Regions from separate parts of the Micromonospora cremea genome, predicted to be linked through region 1. Evidence: riboswitches for the same ligand, from Rfam matches in the RefSeq annotation. Region 1 holds a riboswitch; each other region holds the start of a gene.
The links. A riboswitch is a leader RNA that binds a small molecule or an ion and turns the genes downstream of it on or off. The one in region 1 is predicted to bind S-adenosylmethionine.
Positions count from the first base shown of each region.

Region 2: another riboswitch for S-adenosylmethionine. It lies ahead of BUS84_RS04615 (hypothetical protein); the one in region 1 lies ahead of thrC (threonine synthase).
Region 3: another riboswitch for S-adenosylmethionine. It lies ahead of BUS84_RS33405 (ABC transporter substrate-binding protein); the one in region 1 lies ahead of thrC (threonine synthase).

Region 1 covers NZ_FSQT01000002.1:1,637,967-1,643,436, forward strand. The annotation lists gene paaN (phenylacetic acid degradation protein PaaN) at 1-355, opposite strand, end outside; gene BUS84_RS40725 (hypothetical protein) at 706-828, shown strand; gene BUS84_RS21015 (GNAT family N-acetyltransferase) at 838-1,857, opposite strand; gene thrC (threonine synthase) at 2,244-3,530, opposite strand; SAM riboswitch class I at 3,541-3,676, opposite strand; gene BUS84_RS21025 (DMT family transporter) at 3,767-4,729, opposite strand; gene BUS84_RS21030 (ArsR/SmtB family transcription factor) at 4,821-5,126, shown strand; gene BUS84_RS21035 (DUF4232 domain-containing protein) at 5,334-5,470, shown strand, end outside.
Region 2 covers NZ_FSQT01000001.1:1,020,853-1,026,322, forward strand. The annotation lists gene BUS84_RS04600 (sensor histidine kinase) at 1-648, shown strand, start outside; gene BUS84_RS04605 (response regulator) at 645-1,268, shown strand; gene BUS84_RS04610 (DUF2087 domain-containing protein) at 1,371-1,949, opposite strand; gene BUS84_RS04615 (hypothetical protein) at 2,033-2,665, opposite strand; SAM riboswitch class IV at 2,663-2,783, opposite strand; gene BUS84_RS04620 (RNA-guided endonuclease InsQ/TnpB family protein) at 3,007-4,455, shown strand; gene BUS84_RS41140 (TraB/GumN family protein) at 4,452-4,736, opposite strand; partial or broken gene BUS84_RS40870 (erythromycin esterase family protein) at 4,835-5,470, opposite strand, start outside.
Region 3 covers NZ_FSQT01000002.1:4,243,555-4,249,024, reverse strand. The annotation lists gene corA (magnesium/cobalt transporter CorA) at 1-477, opposite strand, end outside; gene BUS84_RS33410 (amino acid transporter) at 699-2,651, shown strand; SAM riboswitch class IV at 2,738-2,849, shown strand; gene BUS84_RS33405 (ABC transporter substrate-binding protein) at 3,125-4,003, shown strand; gene BUS84_RS33400 (amino acid ABC transporter permease) at 4,047-4,829, shown strand; gene BUS84_RS33395 (amino acid ABC transporter ATP-binding protein) at 4,826-5,470, shown strand, end outside.

The DNA of each region.
Region 1 (5,470 bases):
GGCAGACGCCCACCCGGGCCTGCGGGCCGGCGTCGCGCCAGGCTGGCAGCGCGGCGATGGCGGCGGTGACCAGCTCGTCGGTGCCGGCGTGCGGGTAGCGCACCGCCAGTTCCACCCCGAACGGGCTCGCCTCGGTGGCGACCCGGTCGCCGGTGCCCGGCTGGTCGAGCGGGAAGTCGCCACCCAGGTACGCCTCGAAGGCGGCCTTACCGTCGGCGGCGGCGGTCTCGCCGTACACGCGAGGGCTGGGGGATTCGGGATAGGCGGACCAGTAGCCCCGCTCCGTGATCGCGGTCAGCGCACGGTTGAGGGTGTCGGCGTGCCTGTCGTACAGGGGATGCGGGGTCTCCGTCATGTCCGCCATCATGCCGCAGCCGTGTCCGGGAGCAGAAGCGCCAATGCCCGACAGCGCGGCAGCCGGCATCGCGGGCCAGCGCGGTGACGGTGCTTCAACTCCCAAATGACTGCCGGCGGCGGGTCGCGCTGCTCACGTACGCCTCCCCCTGGGGAATCGGTACTGCCGGGTCTTCCCGGCGTACGTCAACGGCGAGGTGTTGCGGAAGCTGGGCGACCGGCTGTCCTGGCGGTGGATCAACCTTTGGCGGCACACCGACCCGGTGGGCGGGCGGATGTTCGCTCCGACGCCCGCCACGCCCGACGACCCGGCGGCCCGGGTCGACCGCCGGGGTACGGGATCCCAAAGGGTTGCTCATCCCGCCGACCGACACCGTGCCGCCGCCGGTGCACGGGCACCGGTTCATCCCCGACGAGGACTTCCACGCCGCGATCCGCGACCTGACCGGACAGTTGGACGGGCCGGACGGGTGACCACCCGGATCAGAGGGTGAGCTGCCAGTCGGTCCAGGAGTCCACCGGACGGAAACCGAGCCGCTCGTTGATCGCCACCATGTAGCTGTTGCTGGCCGCGTTGAAGGTGTCGATCACGCGCACCGCGGGCTCGTGAGTGAGCAGGTGGTGCAGGTTTTCGACCTTCGCGAGCAGGCCGAGGCGGTGCCCGCGGTGGTCCGGGTCGACGATGGTGATCTGCTGGAACGCGTGCCAGTCCGCGGACGCGCCCACGTCCAGCAGGGTCCAGGCGACCAGCCGGCCGGACGCCTCGTGCCGCACCCCGAGGTGGTAGCGCCGCCGGCCCCGGGCGTCCAACGCCCGCTCGGTGCCCCGGACCCGCTCGGCGTCCACCCGCTCCGGCTCCCACTGCACGTCCCCCATGGGCGCGTCCATGAGCAGCCGGCCGTCCAGGTAGGCGACGTCCGCGACGTACTCCTGCGGGGTCGCGCCCTGCCAGCAGACCGACTGGTAGCCCCGGGCCAGGGTGTGGGCCTCGGCCAGCGCCGCCCTCAGCGCGGCCCGGTCGATGTTGTCGACCTCGAGCCGGCGGCGCACCTCGGCCAGCGCCGGCTCGGCGCCGGCCGCGGCGGCGAACGCGCCGCCGGCCGCCGACCGCGCCGGGCCGCCGGGCAGCGCGGAGACCGCCATGCCGAGCACCCGCTTGCGACCGCGCTGGCGCAGCAGGCGTACGCCGTGCGCCAGCAGCTCCCGGCCGACGCCCCGCCGCCGCAGTGCCGGGTCCACCACCACCTCGGCCGTGGCGTTGTCGGTGTTGTCGAGCTGCGGCAGCTCGAGCTGGAGGTAGCCGGCCGGCACGCCGTCCAGCCGGGCCAGCGCCCAGAGGGTGTCGGTGCCGGGCATCGGCGTGTGGAAGAGCGCGTCGAAACGTCGCCGGCAGAAGGGCGGGAAGTCCGGCAGGTCGGCGTCGTTGGCCGCCGCGCCGATCCGGTACGCCTCGTCGACCGCGGCCCGGTCGGCGCCGTCGAACGACGCGATGGTGATGGTCATGCCGCTGAGCGTGCACCCCGGAAAAGCGATCGGGCCAGCGAATTTAATCGCTGGCCCGATCGGACGTGGTCGGGAGGGACACTCGCACAACGCCTCCGGCGTTGGGTCGCAAGAACTTCAAAAGTCTCCGGCGAAATGCCCTCCCGCACGGAGCATCTTGCGCCGTCCGGTTCCTGCCGTCAAGTCCAGAGCGGCGGGTTTTCCACACTCACAGCTAAAAGCCAGTTACCCGGCGGATCGGCCCGATCCCCCGTCCGGGCGATCCCCCATCCCCCGCCCGCCCACCCGGCAAACCACCCGCCGCGGTCGATCATGAAGTTGGCGACGCCGACACCGGCGTGTCGCGCCGCCAACTTCATGATCAACGGGTGCGGCGGTGGGGTGGGTCAGCCGAGGAGGCCTGCGTCTCGGGCGGCGCGGAGGGACGGCTTGATGTGGTGGGTCGGACCGACCTGGTTGGCCACCGCGTCGATGGTCTTGAGGCCCTCGCCGGTGTTGAACACGACGGTCTCCGCCGTGGGGTCGAGCCGGCCGGACTCGACCAGCTTGCGCAGCACCGCCACGGTGACCCCGCCCGCGGTCTCGGCGAAGACCCCGGTGGTACGCGCCAACAGTCGGATGCCGGCGCGGATCTCGTCGTCGTCGGCGTACTCCATCCAGCCGTCGGTGCGACGGACGGCCTCGATGGCGTAGAGGCCGGCGGCCGGGTCGCCGATGTTGAGCGACTTGGCGATGCCGGTGGGCTTGACCGGGGTGATCGTGTCGGTCTCGGCGTGCAGGGCGGTGGCGATCGGGTTGCAGCCGGCGGACTGGGCGCCGAAGACCTTCCAGCCCTCGGCCGGCGCCTCGACCAGACCGATCTCGACCAGTTCGGAGAACGCCTTGTCAATCTTGGTGAGCAGCTCACCGCTGGCCATCGGGATGACCACCTGGGCCGGGATCCGCCAGCCGAGCTGCTCGGCCACCTCGTACCCGAGCGTCTTGGAGCCCTCCGCGTAGTACGGCCGGACGTTGACGTTGACGAACGCGGTGTCCTCAAAGTCGTCGGTCTCCACCAGCTCGCCGCAGAGCCGGTTCACGTCGTCGTACGAGCCGTCGATCGCGACCAGCTCACCGCCGTAGACCGCGGTGGTGACGACCTTGCCCTGCTCCAGGTCGCTGGGAATGAAGACCACCGACGGCACCCCGGCGCGGGCGGCGTGCGCGGCCACCGAGTTGGCCAGGTTGCCGGTGGATGCACAGGCGAACCGGGTGAAGCCGAGCGCCCGGGCGGCGGTGAGCGCCACCGAGACGACCCGGTCCTTGAACGAGTGGGTCGGGTTGGCGCTGTCGTCCTTGACCCAGAGCGGCGCGGTGATGCCCAGCTCGGCGGCGAGGTGCGGGGCCGCCACCAGCGGGGTGAGCCCCGGGTCGAGGGTGACCCGGGTGGCCGGGTCCTGACCGGCGGGCAGCAGCGCGGCGTACCGCCAGATGTTGTTGGGGCCGGCCTCGATCTGCTCACGGGTGACGGTGGCCAGGGCTGCGGCGTCGTAGTCGACCTCCAGCGGGCCGAAACACTCGTAGCAGGCGTGCTGGGCGGCGAGCGGGTAGCGGGCCGAACATGCGCGGCAGACCAGGGCGCGGGCGGGGCTGGCGGAGGTGTCGATGCCGGAGGCGGCGAGCGTCGACGTCATGTCGAGGGTCCTCTCATCTTTCCCCGCATCGCACGGTGCGGCGGGGACGGAATTGGCACCTGCCCCGCGGGTCGCTCAGCGGTGAGCGCGCGGGGTGGTTGCCGGGGCGTCGTCGGGCCGTATCCCTCAGCCCCTCTGGATGAGGTATGCAGTTGTGCCATCGAGTCTAGGCAACGCCGGGCGTCGCCTCCACCGCAGATCCCACGCTGTGAGCCGGCAGGACCGGACGGGTGGGGTCAGCGGGCGGCCACCGCCACCGGGTCGACCACCGCGACCGGGTCCGTCACCGCGGCCGGCCCGGGCTGGGACGCCACCCGGGCCCGGGTGGCAAGGTTCGCGGCGACCAGGGCGGCGATGGTGATCGCGGCCCCGACCAGCTCGACCGGCTCCGGCCGGTAGCCGCGGGCGATCTGCACCGCGAAGGTGGTCACCGGGACCACGTTCATGAACAGGGCGGCGTTGGCGGCGCCGAGCCGCTGCACGCCGGTGTTCCAGGCCAGCACCGCGACCACGGCGCCCAGGATCACGGCGTACGCCAACTGCGGGGCGACCGCCACGAGGTCGGCGGCGGCCGGCGCGTGCTGCCAGCCGATGCCGTCGGCGAGCACGCTCGCGGCGAGCATGGCGACTGTGCCGGCGAGCGCGGTGAGGGTGGTGTAACGCAGCGGCGACCAATCGCCGAACCGGCTGGCGCCGTGGGTGTAGATGGCCCAGCCGAGCACCGCGCCGATCATCATCAGACCGCCGAGGCCGAACTGACCGAGCCCGGCCAGGCTCCCGCGCGTGATCACCAGACCGACGCCGAGAAGCGCCACCAGGGAGAGGGCCAGCAGGAGCGGCTTCGGGCGTACGCCGTCCCGAGCCCAGCGGACCAGCTGGGTGATGACCGGGGTGGTCGCCACGAAGAGGGCGATCTGCTGCGGTGCGGCGTGCTCGAGCGCCAGGTTGGTGAGCACGTTGAAGCCGGCGAAGCCGACCACGCCGAGCACCACCACCTCGGCCGCTCGGCCCCCGAGCCGCAGCGCGCCGGCGCCCTCGCGGAGCAGCAGGATGCCGACCAGGATGACGGTGGCCAGCAGGTAGCGGGCGGTGGTCAGGTTGAGCGCGTCGACCCGGGTCAGCGCACTGGCCAGGATCGGGAACATCACTCCCCAGCTGAGCACGGCGAGTAACGGGTAGGCGGCGGCGCGGGATCGCATCGGCAGCTCCAATGTTCGAGTATCTTCGAACCAACGACACCGACCCTAGGGGGATGTTCGACAATTGTCGAACAACGGTTACACTGGTCACATGGAGCCGCACGAACCCGACCTGGCCGCCGTACCGGTCACCGCCGTGCTGGCCGCACTCGCCGACGACGTGCGGCTACAGATCGTGCGGGCACTCGCCGAGGGCGGCGAGCGCGCCTGCGGCACCTTCGAGTTCGGCGTCTCCAAGGCGACCCGCAGCCACCACCTGAAGGTGCTGCGCGAGGCCGGCCTGACCCGCACCCGCGCCGCCGGCACCAGCCGCTACGTCCGCCTCCGCCGCGACGAACTGGACCGCCTCTACCCCGGCCTGTTGAACGCGGTCCTCGCTCAGCCCAGCCAAGGCTGACGTCGACCGGGGGCGCCGGCCGACCGGCGGGGGCAGTGACGCCCGGCCGGGGCCGTGACGCCCGGCCGGGGCAGTCACGCCGGTCCAGATTTGGGGCAGCTCGACAGGGACGAACGACAGTTGACGCCGGGTCGACACGAGGGCGGGAGCTGTCGAGATCGAGGGGCCGGGCGGCGGTGCGAGGCCCACGTGGGCAAGGATCGGTGAATGATCTACCGCGACGCGGCAGCACCGCGACGGGCCAGCGTGGCGATCGCGATGGTGCTCGCGCTCGCCGCCTGCGCCCCCGCCGACCATCGCGGCCAGGCCGGGGACGGACCGAGCACAGCGCCCCAGCTCACGAG
Region 2 (5,470 bases), on a different contig from region 1:
GCCGCCTCCCGTGACGAGGTGGTCCGGTTGTCCCGGCAGGCCGGCGTCGACGCCGAACGGCAACGGCTGGCCGGCGAGATCCACGACACCATCGCCCAGGGACTGTCCAGTGTCGTCATGCTGATTCAGGCCGCCGACGCGGAGTTGGACCGCGATGCCGGGCAGGTCCGCCGCCACCTGGCCCTCGCCGTGACCACCGCTCGGGCCAACCTGGCCGAGGCGAGGGCCCTTGTCGCCGCGCTGACCCCGGCGGAGCTGGCCGGGTCGCCACTGGTCGAGGCGGTGCGGCGGGTGGCGGACCGGCTCACCGCCGAGACGGGCGTGCCGGTCACCCTGGCCATCCCCGCAACGCCGTGCCCGCTGCCCACCCCGGTCGAGGTGGTCCTGCTGCGGGTCACCCAGGAGGCGTTGGCCAACGCGCGCAAGCACGCCGCCGCCGGCCGGGTCGAGGTACGCCTTGAACGGCGGGACGACGTCGTCGTGCTGGAGGTCCGCGACGACGGCCGCGGCTTCACCACCCCGCCGGCCGGCGACGGGTACGGTCTGGCCGGCATGCGGAACCGGGTCGAGCAGGTCGCCGGTACGCTGCGGGTGGCGTCCAGCCCCGGAGCCGGCACCACGGTACGGGCGGAGGTACCGATCCGATGATCGCGGTGCTGCTGGTGGACGACCACCCGGTGGTGCGGGCCGGGGTGCGCGGCATGCTCGCCGGCGAACCGGACATCGCGGTGGTCGGCGAGTCCGCTTCGGCCGCCGAGGCGGTCACCGCCGTCCGGGCGGTACGCCCCGACGTCGTGCTCATGGACCTACGGATGCCCGGGGTGGACGGCGCCGCGGCGACCGCCGATGTGCTGGCCGTGGCCCCCGGCACCCGGGTGGTCGTGCTCACCACGTACGAGACCGACGGGGACATCCTGCGCGCGGTCGAGGCCGGAGCGGCCGGGTACCTGCTCAAGGACGTGTCCCGGGCCGAACTCGTGGACGCTGTCCGCGGCGCCGCCCGCGGCGAGACCGTGCTGGCACCGTCGGTGGCCGGCCGGGTGCTCCGCCAACTCCGCCATCCCCGGCCGGTCACCCTGTCACCGCGGGAGGTCGACGTGCTGCGGCTGGTCGCGCAGGGTCTGTCCAACGGCGAGATCGGGCTGCGACTGCACATCACCGAGGCCACCGTGAAGACCCACCTGCTGCGCGCGTTCGCGAAGCTCGGCGTCACCGACCGGACCGCGGCGGTGACCACCGCGATGGCCGCGGGCCTGCTGCCATTCTGACTCAGCGGTCACCCGCTCAGGTCGAACGGCACCCCGGCAAGTTCGGCCACGTCGGCGCCGTCCGCATGCCGATGGAGGAACCCAGAGGCGTCGCTGAGCGGGTCAGCCGAGCCCGACCGCATCCATGTATCGCTCTGCCTCACCCGGCGCCGGAAGGACCTCGGTGTTCCGCGCATAGACGCCGCGGACCCGGAACATCAGCTGGTGGTCGATCAGGTAGCGCCGCAACGCCACGTGGTCCACCCCGCTGCCCTCGCACCACCGTTCGAGGACCGAGTTGACCGCCTTCTCGTCATAGGACGACTTCTCGTCGAAGGAGGTCCGCACGATGTGCGCCAGCACCGCATGCCGGCGAATGCGCTTGGACGGAAGACTCCGCAACCGGCTGTCGCGCACGAACGGGTCGAGGGCGCTCTCCAGGGCGGCGGACTCGTCGCGCCCGTCGACGGCTTCCCGGCGTACCAGATCACGCAGGCCCGGGAAGTCGACCCGGAAACCATCCGGCCCGCCAGTGATCAACCCGGCGGACTCGAGCCGGGCGGTCGCCGCGACGACACCGCGAGCGTCCACACCGGACATCGCGCCGACCTGATCCCGATCGGCGGCCCCCAGGCCCACCGCCGCCAGCACCCGAAAACGCTGCGGATCCGCGATAACTCTGATCAGATCGGCCGCTTCCACGGCAGGATCATAAGCTGAGAGCGATACCGGCGCGACCCGCTGCCACCGCCGCCGGGGACGAACCCGTCAGGGACGTCCAGCAATCAACAAGCGGTGGACAGGAAGCGGGTCTGGGCCTGCCGGAGGCGGTCGAGGTCGTCGGATACGGGCATGATGCCGTAGCGGTCGAAAGCGTCGACGCTCGCTCCGAGCGAGGGCGGCCACCGCCGCTGCCACTCGGTCAGCGGCACGCTTGGCCCGACGGCGCGTAGTGGCTCGGCGAGCCGGTCGAACTCCACCCGCTGCCAGTCGCGCAGCGCGTCGAAACGCCGTCCGGCAGCCATCAGCGAGGCGGCGACCTCGGTGGCCGTGGCCGTCTGCGACGGGACCACGTCGCCGTTCATGATCGAGTGCCGGCCCAGCGGCAGTGCGGCGCGGTGGCCGTACCATTCGCCGACGACCTGCGAGACGTGCCGGCAGGTTTCGCAGCCCAGCCACGACCACCGGGTTCGGGTGGTGACGGTGTCCCGGACGCACAACACACACAGGTCGAGGTCACTGGGGATGTCCTGCCCCCGCCACTGCTTCTCCCACTCCGGCGTACGCGGCTGGCAGCGGCACCGCTGCTCACGCGGGGCGCCATCGCGGAGGTGCCCGCAGGTCAGGCAGACCGCGAAAGCGGCCAGGTCCAGATCTTCGAACGGCACGGTGAACTCGCCTTCCGGTGCCCGAGGCACCCACTCTTGCCGTACCGCAGTTCGCGGTCGGCCTGGTCTTCTCCCGGGGGCACCGTGCGCGGGTGGCGCGGTTGCCGAGTCAGCAAGCCGGGAGGCTTGACGCTGACCACTCGTGACGCCTACGAAGCATAGAGATCAGCGATGCCGCGACCGCACGGCCCTCCCGCCGCTTGGCCAGCTCGACGTGTACCTGCACGAACGAGACGCCGAGGCGTCGCTCGGCGTGCAGCCCGGTGTCGGCGGGGTGTTCCGGTGACACCGGGCGTTGCCGGACGCTGGGGAGGCTAGTGCGGTGTCCACTAACGTTTGCTGGGTTGGCGGCCGGGGGTTTTGTCGTACCGATGGTGTTGGGTGTGGTTGTGCCTCGTCGTCGGGATCCTGCCGCGCCTCGGGTGGTGCATCGCACCGCGCGGGTGGCGTTGCGGGTGACGCCCGGGCAGCAGCGGCGGTGTTTCGGGTTGTTGCGTTCGGCTGGTGATGTTTGGGCGTGTGTGTTGGAGGTGAACGCGTGGCGGCGTCGCCGTCGGGACGCGCCGTTGTCCGGCTATCAGGAGTTGTGTCGGGAGTTGGCGGCCTCGGGGCCGGGCACGTTCGCCGAGTTGGACTCGGCGGGGGCCCGGTCGGTGTTGCGCCGGTTCTCCGAGGCGTGGTTCGCGGCAGCGAAGCGGCGTAAGGACGGTGACGTGTCGGCGGGGTTCCCGCGTCGGCGGCGGGGGTTGGTGCCGGTGCGTTGGTATCACGGCACGTTCGCCCTGCAGGGGCGTCGGGTTCGGATTCCGATGGGCAAGGGCGCGTCGCCGTTGTGGGTGAGGTTGGCGCGGGAGGTGCCGTATCCGCTCGAGCAGGTCCGCTCGATCACGCTGCTGTGTGAGGGTGGTCGGCTGTTCTTGGACGTGAGTGCCGAGATTCCGATCGTGAGTTATCCGGCCGGCGCTGGACCGGACCCGGGTCGGATCGCTGGGGTGGACCTGGGGATCATCCACCCGTATGCGGTGGCCGGCCCGGACGGTGCGGGGTTGCTGGTGTCGGGGCGGGCGATCCGCGCGGAGCACCGCATGCACCTGGCTGACACGAAAGCCCGCCGCCGGGCGGTCGCCCGCCGGGCGCCGAAGCCGGGTCAGCGGGGTTCGCGGCGGTGGCGCAAGTACCGGCGCCGCGCCCGTATGGTGCAGGGCCGGCATCGGCGCAGGGTCCGTCAGGCTCAGCACGAAGCCGCCCGTTCGGTCGTGTCGTGGGCGGTAGAACAGCGTGTCGGTGAGCTGCGGGTCGGGGATCCGCGTGGGGTGCTGGGCATCGAGGCGGGGCGGCGGCACAACCTGCGGTTGCGGCAGTGGCAGATCGGCCGGCTCTTGCAGGTCCTCACCGACAAGGCCACCCTGGCCGGCATCACGCTGCGCTTGGTGAACGAACGTGGCACGTCTTTGACCTGCCCTGCCTGTCAGCGGCGGGTACCGAAACCCCGTGGGCGGATCCTGTCCTGCCCGCACTGCCGGTTTTCCGGGCACCGTGACCTGGTCGCGGCTGCCATCATCGCCACCCGTATTCCGGGCGGCGGACCCACCACCCCGACAGCCGTTGTGCTGCCGGAGGTGCTCACGCACCGTCGAGCCGGACGGCACCTTCCTGGTGCCGGCCGGTCCCGACGTGACCCCCGCCGCCCACGGGCGGCGCGAGGATCAGTTGGCCCGCGCAGGCCCGCCCCACCACCCGCAGGGGAGTCGCTCGCCCACAAGGCGAGGATCCACAACCACCACCGGACACCCGGTGAACGTTCGTGGACACCGCACTAGCTCCGCCGAGCGTCCTTGACGAAGACGATCCCGTCGGTGCTGGCCAGGTGAGCCGGATCAAGCGGGGAGTAACCGAACCAGGGGGAGACCCGGGCAGCGGGCGTCACGTTGGCGAGGGCAGTGGCCAGTCGGCGGGCGTCGACGATGTGACGCTCCTCCGGGAGCGCGTACAGCAGACCCTCGATGGTGTCCGGAGGCGGCGTGCCCACGCCATGGTGGCGGATCGTGCCAAGGGCTGTGGCGAGGAAGGCGTACCCCCGGCCCAGGTGGGCGCTGACGATCGCGCCGGCGCTCCACCCACCGGCAGATCGCCCATCCGCATCGTGCTCTTGTTCCGCTGGAGGTGGCCGTTGTGGGCGTTCACCAGCGCAGGGCCCCGCTCGGCGATGGCGAGCAGGTTGGCGGCCATCATCGAATCGCGTACGCCGAGCAGCCTCGCCAGGCGGCTGGGTGACGTGTCGGCCATCCCGAAGTGGTAGCGCAGCAGGCCGATGGAGGTGCGCCCGTACAGGCGCGCCCGGTGCCAGTCCTCCCGTGCGGACGCCGCGATCAGGTGTGGCGTCTGCGCGTCGAGCAGCGCCATCAGCTCGTCGGCGAGCAGCCGCAGCTGTCCGGCGTCGCGCGTCTGCCCCACCGATTGGGATGGGTCCATCATGGCGGCGGGGTTGGTCCACCGGTCGTCGGCGCCAAGCAGGCGGTTGAGCGTCTCCTCGGTGCAGGGAAGCAGGTCGGGGTCGACCCAGGTGGTGAGGTAGGAGTGGAGCGCGGTGAGGGCCTGTCGAGGGCTCGCGGCACCGGCGATTTCCAGCGGGCCGTCGAAACCGGCGAAGCGCAGTTGCTCTGACGCGGGCCGGTCGTCGTTGTACGCGCGCATCCAGCGCACCAGCTCACGGTTGGCCGCGAAGGCGCCCCACTCGTGGCTGAAACCGCGCTCCATGACCTCGTCGAGCGTGCCCGTGCCCGAGGTGACGTAGTCGTCCACGACCAGGCCCATCACGCAGTCGCTCTCGATGGC
Region 3 (5,470 bases), 2.6 Mb from region 1:
CAGGTCCGGCGCCTCACCGTGTCGAACGGTGATCACGAATCCGGGCCCGATGAACAGGTGCAGCTCGGAGAACGCGACCTCTTCCCGCTGGTCGTCGTAGCGGGCGGCGCGCAGCACCACGAAGAGCGTGTGCCCGTACCGTTCCAGCTTGGGCCGCTGGTGGGCGTTGATCGCGTCCTCCACCGCCAGGTCGTGCAGCCGGAACTCACGGGCCAGCGAGGTGATCTGGTCGATGTCGGGCCGGTACAACCCGATCCAGGCCATCGCACCGTCCTGCTCCTGGAGACAGCGGTACGTCTCGGCGAGGCCGTCGGGCGACGCGAACCGATGCCCGTGGACGTAGACGGCGCTGTCGACCAGCCCGCCGGTGGGCGGTGTCGTCGGCTCGTTCTGCGGCGGCTCGCCGACGCGGACCTCGTGCTCGTCAAGCCGCCGGCCGAAGCCACCGCCCGGGCGGAACCGACGGCCGCCAACCATGAGCCGCTCCCTCCCGCACCGTCCGGCGGCTGCCCGCACCACCCGGACCGTTCGGGCGGGACGCCGGGAGGCGCTGCTTCCCCGGTGCCCACGGCCCGAAACCCTCCGACGCGCTGCCCGGCGGCCAGCCGCGTTGGCTGGGTTCCGCGCACCGGCGGACGGGCACCGCCCCGCTGGCGGATACTCACGGTGACCGTGGGCGGACGACGGGGGAAGCGCCGATGGAGGTCGACAGGCGCGCCGGCCGCCGGACCGGGCGGCTGCGGGCCTGGCTGTTCGACGGCGGTTCGGAGCAGGCGGTGCAGCACCACGGCCCGCACGCCCGCCCACCGGAGCACCGGCACCATCCGTGGTGGAAGGTGATGTGCCTGACCGGCGTCGACTACTTCTCGACGCTCGGTTACCAGCCGGGCATCGCCGCGCTGGCCGCCGGCGCGCTCTCGCCGGTGGCGACCCTGGTGCTGGTGCTGGTGACGCTGCTCGGCGCGCTGCCGGTCTACCGGCGGGTGGCGGTGGAGAGCCCACACGGTGAGGGCTCCATCGCCATGTTGGTACGCCTGCTGAGCTTCTGGCCCGGCAAGCTGTTCGTGCTCGTGCTGCTCGGTTTCGCGGCCACCGACTTCATCATCACCATCACCCTCTCCGCAGCCGACGCGACCGCGCACATCGACGAGAACCCGTTCCTGCCCAGCGGGCTCAAGGGGCACCAGGTGCTGCTCACGCTGCTGCTGGTGACGCTGCTGGGCGCGGTGTTCCTCAAGGGATTCACCGAGGCCATCGGGATCGCCGTCGTCCTGGTCGCGGTCTATCTGGCGCTGAACGCGGTCGTGATCGCCGCCGCGCTGTGGCGGGTGGTGACGCACCCGAGCGCGGTCGGGGACTGGACCACCGCACTGACCACCGGGCACGGCGACCCGTGGATGGTGGTCGGGCTGTCGTTGCTGGTCTTCCCGAAGCTGGCGCTGGGCCTGTCCGGCTTCGAGACCGGGGTGGCGGTGATGCCACACATCCGAGGGGATCGGCAGGATTCGGAGGACCGGCCGCTGGGCCGCATCCGCGGCGCCCGCCTGCTGCTCACCACCGCCGCCGTGATCATGAGCGTTTTCCTGGTCACCAGCAGCGTGACCACCACCGTCCTGATCCCGCCGGAGGCGTTCCAGCCGGGCGGGCCGGCGAACGGCCGGGCGCTGGCCTACCTGGCGCACGAATACCTGGGCGAGGTGTTCGGCACGGTCTACGACCTGTCCACCATCGGGATCCTCTGGTTCGCGGGCGCCTCGGCGATGGCGGGCCTGCTCAACCTCGTACCCCGCTACCTGCCCCGCTACGGCATGGCACCGACCTGGGCCCGGGCCGTTCGGCCGCTGGTGCTGGTCTTCACCTCGGTGGCGTTTCTAATCACGGTCGTCTTCCGGGCGAGCGTGGACGCGCAGGGCGGCGCGTACGCCACCGGGGTGTTGGTGTTGATCACCTCGGCGGCGACGGCGGTGACCCTCGCGGCACGGCGGCGGCGCCAGCGCGGCCGCACGGTCGCGTTCGCGGCCATCGCGGTGTTCTTCGTCTACACCACCGCGGCGAACGTGGTGGAGCGCCCCGACGGCGTGAAGATCGCGGCCTGCTTCATCGGCGGGATGATCGTGGTATCGCTGCTGTCCCGGCTGAACCGCGCCTTCGAACTGCGGGTCCGTCGGGTCGAGCTGGACCCCGAGGCAGCACGGTTGATCGACGAGTGCGCCGGGCGCCGGGTCCGCCTGATCGCGCACGAGCCGGCCAGCCGAGACCCGGCGGAGTACCGCGACAAGCTCGCCCAGACCGTCGCGGACAACGACTTCCCGGCCGACAGCGTCGTGATCTTCGTCGAGGTGACGGTCACTGACCCGTCGGACTTCGAAACCGAGCTGCTGGTGCGCGGCAGCGTGGTGCACGACCAGTACCTGGTACTCAGCCTGGCCAGTTCCTCGGTGCCCAACGCGCTGGCCGCTGTGCTGCTGGAGATCCGCGACCAGACCCGGCGGCGCCCGCACATCTACTTCGAGTGGACCGAGGGCCACCCGTTCGGCAACTTCCTGCGCTACCTGGCGTTCGGCCAGGGCGAAGTCGCCCCGGTCACCCGGGAGATCCTGCGCCGCCAGGAGCCCGACCGGAGCCGCCGGCCGCACGTGCACGCCGGCTGACCCGCTCGGTCGATGTTCGTCGCGGACGGTGAGCGTGGTCATAACGACTGGACGATCCGCCGCCCCAAGCTGCTAGCCTCGGCACAGGTCATGAGCGCCAGCGCGAAGCCCCGGCTCGCAGGCCGGCAACCCTCCTCCGCGGTGGGGTGCCCCGGGTGAAGACCAGGCACCGGCACGACGTCGGTGCAAGCGTGGCCTGGCACCCAGGTCAGCACAGACCCGGGAGAACCATGCGCATCCTCAGCAGCACCATCCCATCGGCCGACGCCGCGGATTCCCGCACCGGCTGGCCACCACCGGCACTGACCCGGCGGCGGCACGTGGACATGATGCGGGTGTGCAGCGCCGCCTGTCGCGGCCACGCAGCGTACTAGCGCACCCCTTTTCGAACCCCATCCCAGCGGTACGCCCACCGGGCGCACCGTCGGCGGCGCACGTCTGTGCCCGCCGCTGCGAAACCTTCGGAGACACCTGTGCGATTTCTTCCTGCCCTGACCCGCGCCGCGGCCCTCGGCGCGGCCACGATCCTGGCCGCCACCGCTCTCACCGCCTGCGGCGACGACACCTCGTCCGACGCCGCCGGCAATCCGTACGGCCTGGCGCAGCCGGGCGTGCTGCGCGCCGGCACGCTGACCGACGCGCCGCCGAACGTGTACCTCAAGGACGGCAGGTTCACCGGCTTCGACAACGACCTGCTGACCGCGGTGGCCAGCAAGCTCGGCCTGAAGGTGGAGTTCGTCGGCACCGACTTCTCCGCCCTGCTCTCCCAGGTCAACAACCGCAAGTTCGACGTCGGCAGCTCCTCGATCACCATCACCGAGGCGCGGAAGAAGACGGTCGACTTCGGCAACGGCTACGACTTCGGCTACTTCGGCCTGGACGTGCCGGCCGGCTCGCCGATCACCGGCTTCGACCAGCTCGCCGGCAAGCGGGTCGTGGTGGTGCAGGGCACCGTCCAGGACGACTACGCCACCGGCGAGCAGCTCAACCCGGTCCGGGTGCCGGACTACAACGGCGCGATCAACCAGCTCAAGGCGGGCACCGCCGACGCGTGGATCGCCCCGGCCGAGATCGGCGAGAAGTCGGCCGCCGACAGCAACGGCAAGATCACCGTGGCGGCCAAGCAGCTCAGCCCGGCACCGACCGCGTACGCCGTGGCCAAGGGCGGCGACAAGCTGCGCGAGGCGCTGAACAAGGGCCTCGACGAGGTGATCGCGGACGGCACCTGGAGCCGGTTGCAGGCGCAGTACTACCCGGGCCGGCCGGTACCGGCGGACTTCCACCCGGGCAGCGGCTCCGTGACCGTGCCGGCCGCGGCGTCGGCGTCGGCGTCGGCGTCGGCTGCGTCCTGAGACACCCGGTGACGAGCGAGCGGGGCGGTAGGAGAGGCGACCGATGGATCCGTTGAGCACCCTGTGGGAGACCTTCTTCGACTGGGACGCGATGCGCGAGGCGCTACCCGAGATGCTGACCGTCGGGTTGCCCAACACGCTGATCCTGGCGGTCTCCGCCGCCCTGCTCGGCTCGGTGCTGGGCCTGCTGCTGGCCGTCGCCGGCATCTCCCGCAGCCGGTGGCTGCGCTGGCCGGCGCGGGTCTACACCGATGTGTTCCGGGGGCTGCCGGCCGCGGCGACGATCCTGCTGATCGGCGTCGGGCTCGCGCCGCTGGGCATGCAGGTCTGGGGACCCGACCCCTACCCGCTGGGCATTCTGGCACTGTCGCTGATCGCGGCGGCGTACATCGGGGAGATCTTCCGTTCCGGCATCCAGTCCGTGGAGGCCGCGCAGCTGGAGGGCGCCCGGGCTCTCGGCTTCTCCTGGGGCGAGGCGATGCGGCTGGTGATCATTCCGCAGGGCATCCGGCGGGTGCTGCCGGCCTGGGTGAATCAGCTCATCGCGCTGATCAAGGACTCCAGCCTGGTCTACTTCCTCGGACTGGTGGCCAGTCAGCGGGAGCTGTTCCGGATCGGGCAGGACTACGCGGCCACCACCGGCAACGAGTCCGCGCTGCTGCTGGCCGGGCTCTGTTACCTGGCGCTGACCGTTCCGCTGACGCACGCGGTCAACTGGATCGACTGGCGGCTGCGCCACGGCCGGCCGGCCACCGCGCCTGCCGACGAGGACGAGGACGACACCGAGTCGGCGCTGTCCGGCGCGACGGAAGGGGACCGGCGATGACCGCCAGCACGACCACCTCGGTCAGCCTCGACGTACGCGACGTGCACCTCGCCTTCGGACCGAGCCGGGTGCTGCGCGGCGTCGACCTGGCCGTGCCGCGCGGCGCGACGGCCTGCGTGATCGGGCCGTCCGGGTCGGGCAAGTCCACTCTGCTGCGCACCATCAACCGGCTGATCGAACCGGACCGCGGCGATGTGCTGCTGGATGGGCGCAGCGTGCTGCGCGACGACCCGGACGCGCTGCGGCAGCGGGTGGGCATGGTCTTCCAGCAGTTCAACCTCTTCCCGCACATGAGCGTGCTGCGCAACGTCACCCTGGCGCTGCGGCGCCTGCGCAAGCTCGGGGAGGACGAGGCGGAGGCCGTCGCGCGGGCCCAGCTGGAGCTGGTGGGGCTGGCCGGCAAGGCCGACGCCCGGCCGGCGCAGCTCTCCGGCGGTCAGCAGCAGCGGGTGGCGATCGCCCGGGCGCTGGCCCTGCGGCCGGAGGTGATGCTCTTCGACGAGGCCACCTCGGCGCTCGACCCGGAGCTGGTCAAGGGGGTGCTCGGAGTGATGGCCGACCTGTCCGCCGGGGGCATGACCATGGTGGTGGTCACCCACGAGATGGGCTTCGCCCGGCAGGTCGCCGACACCGTGGCCTTC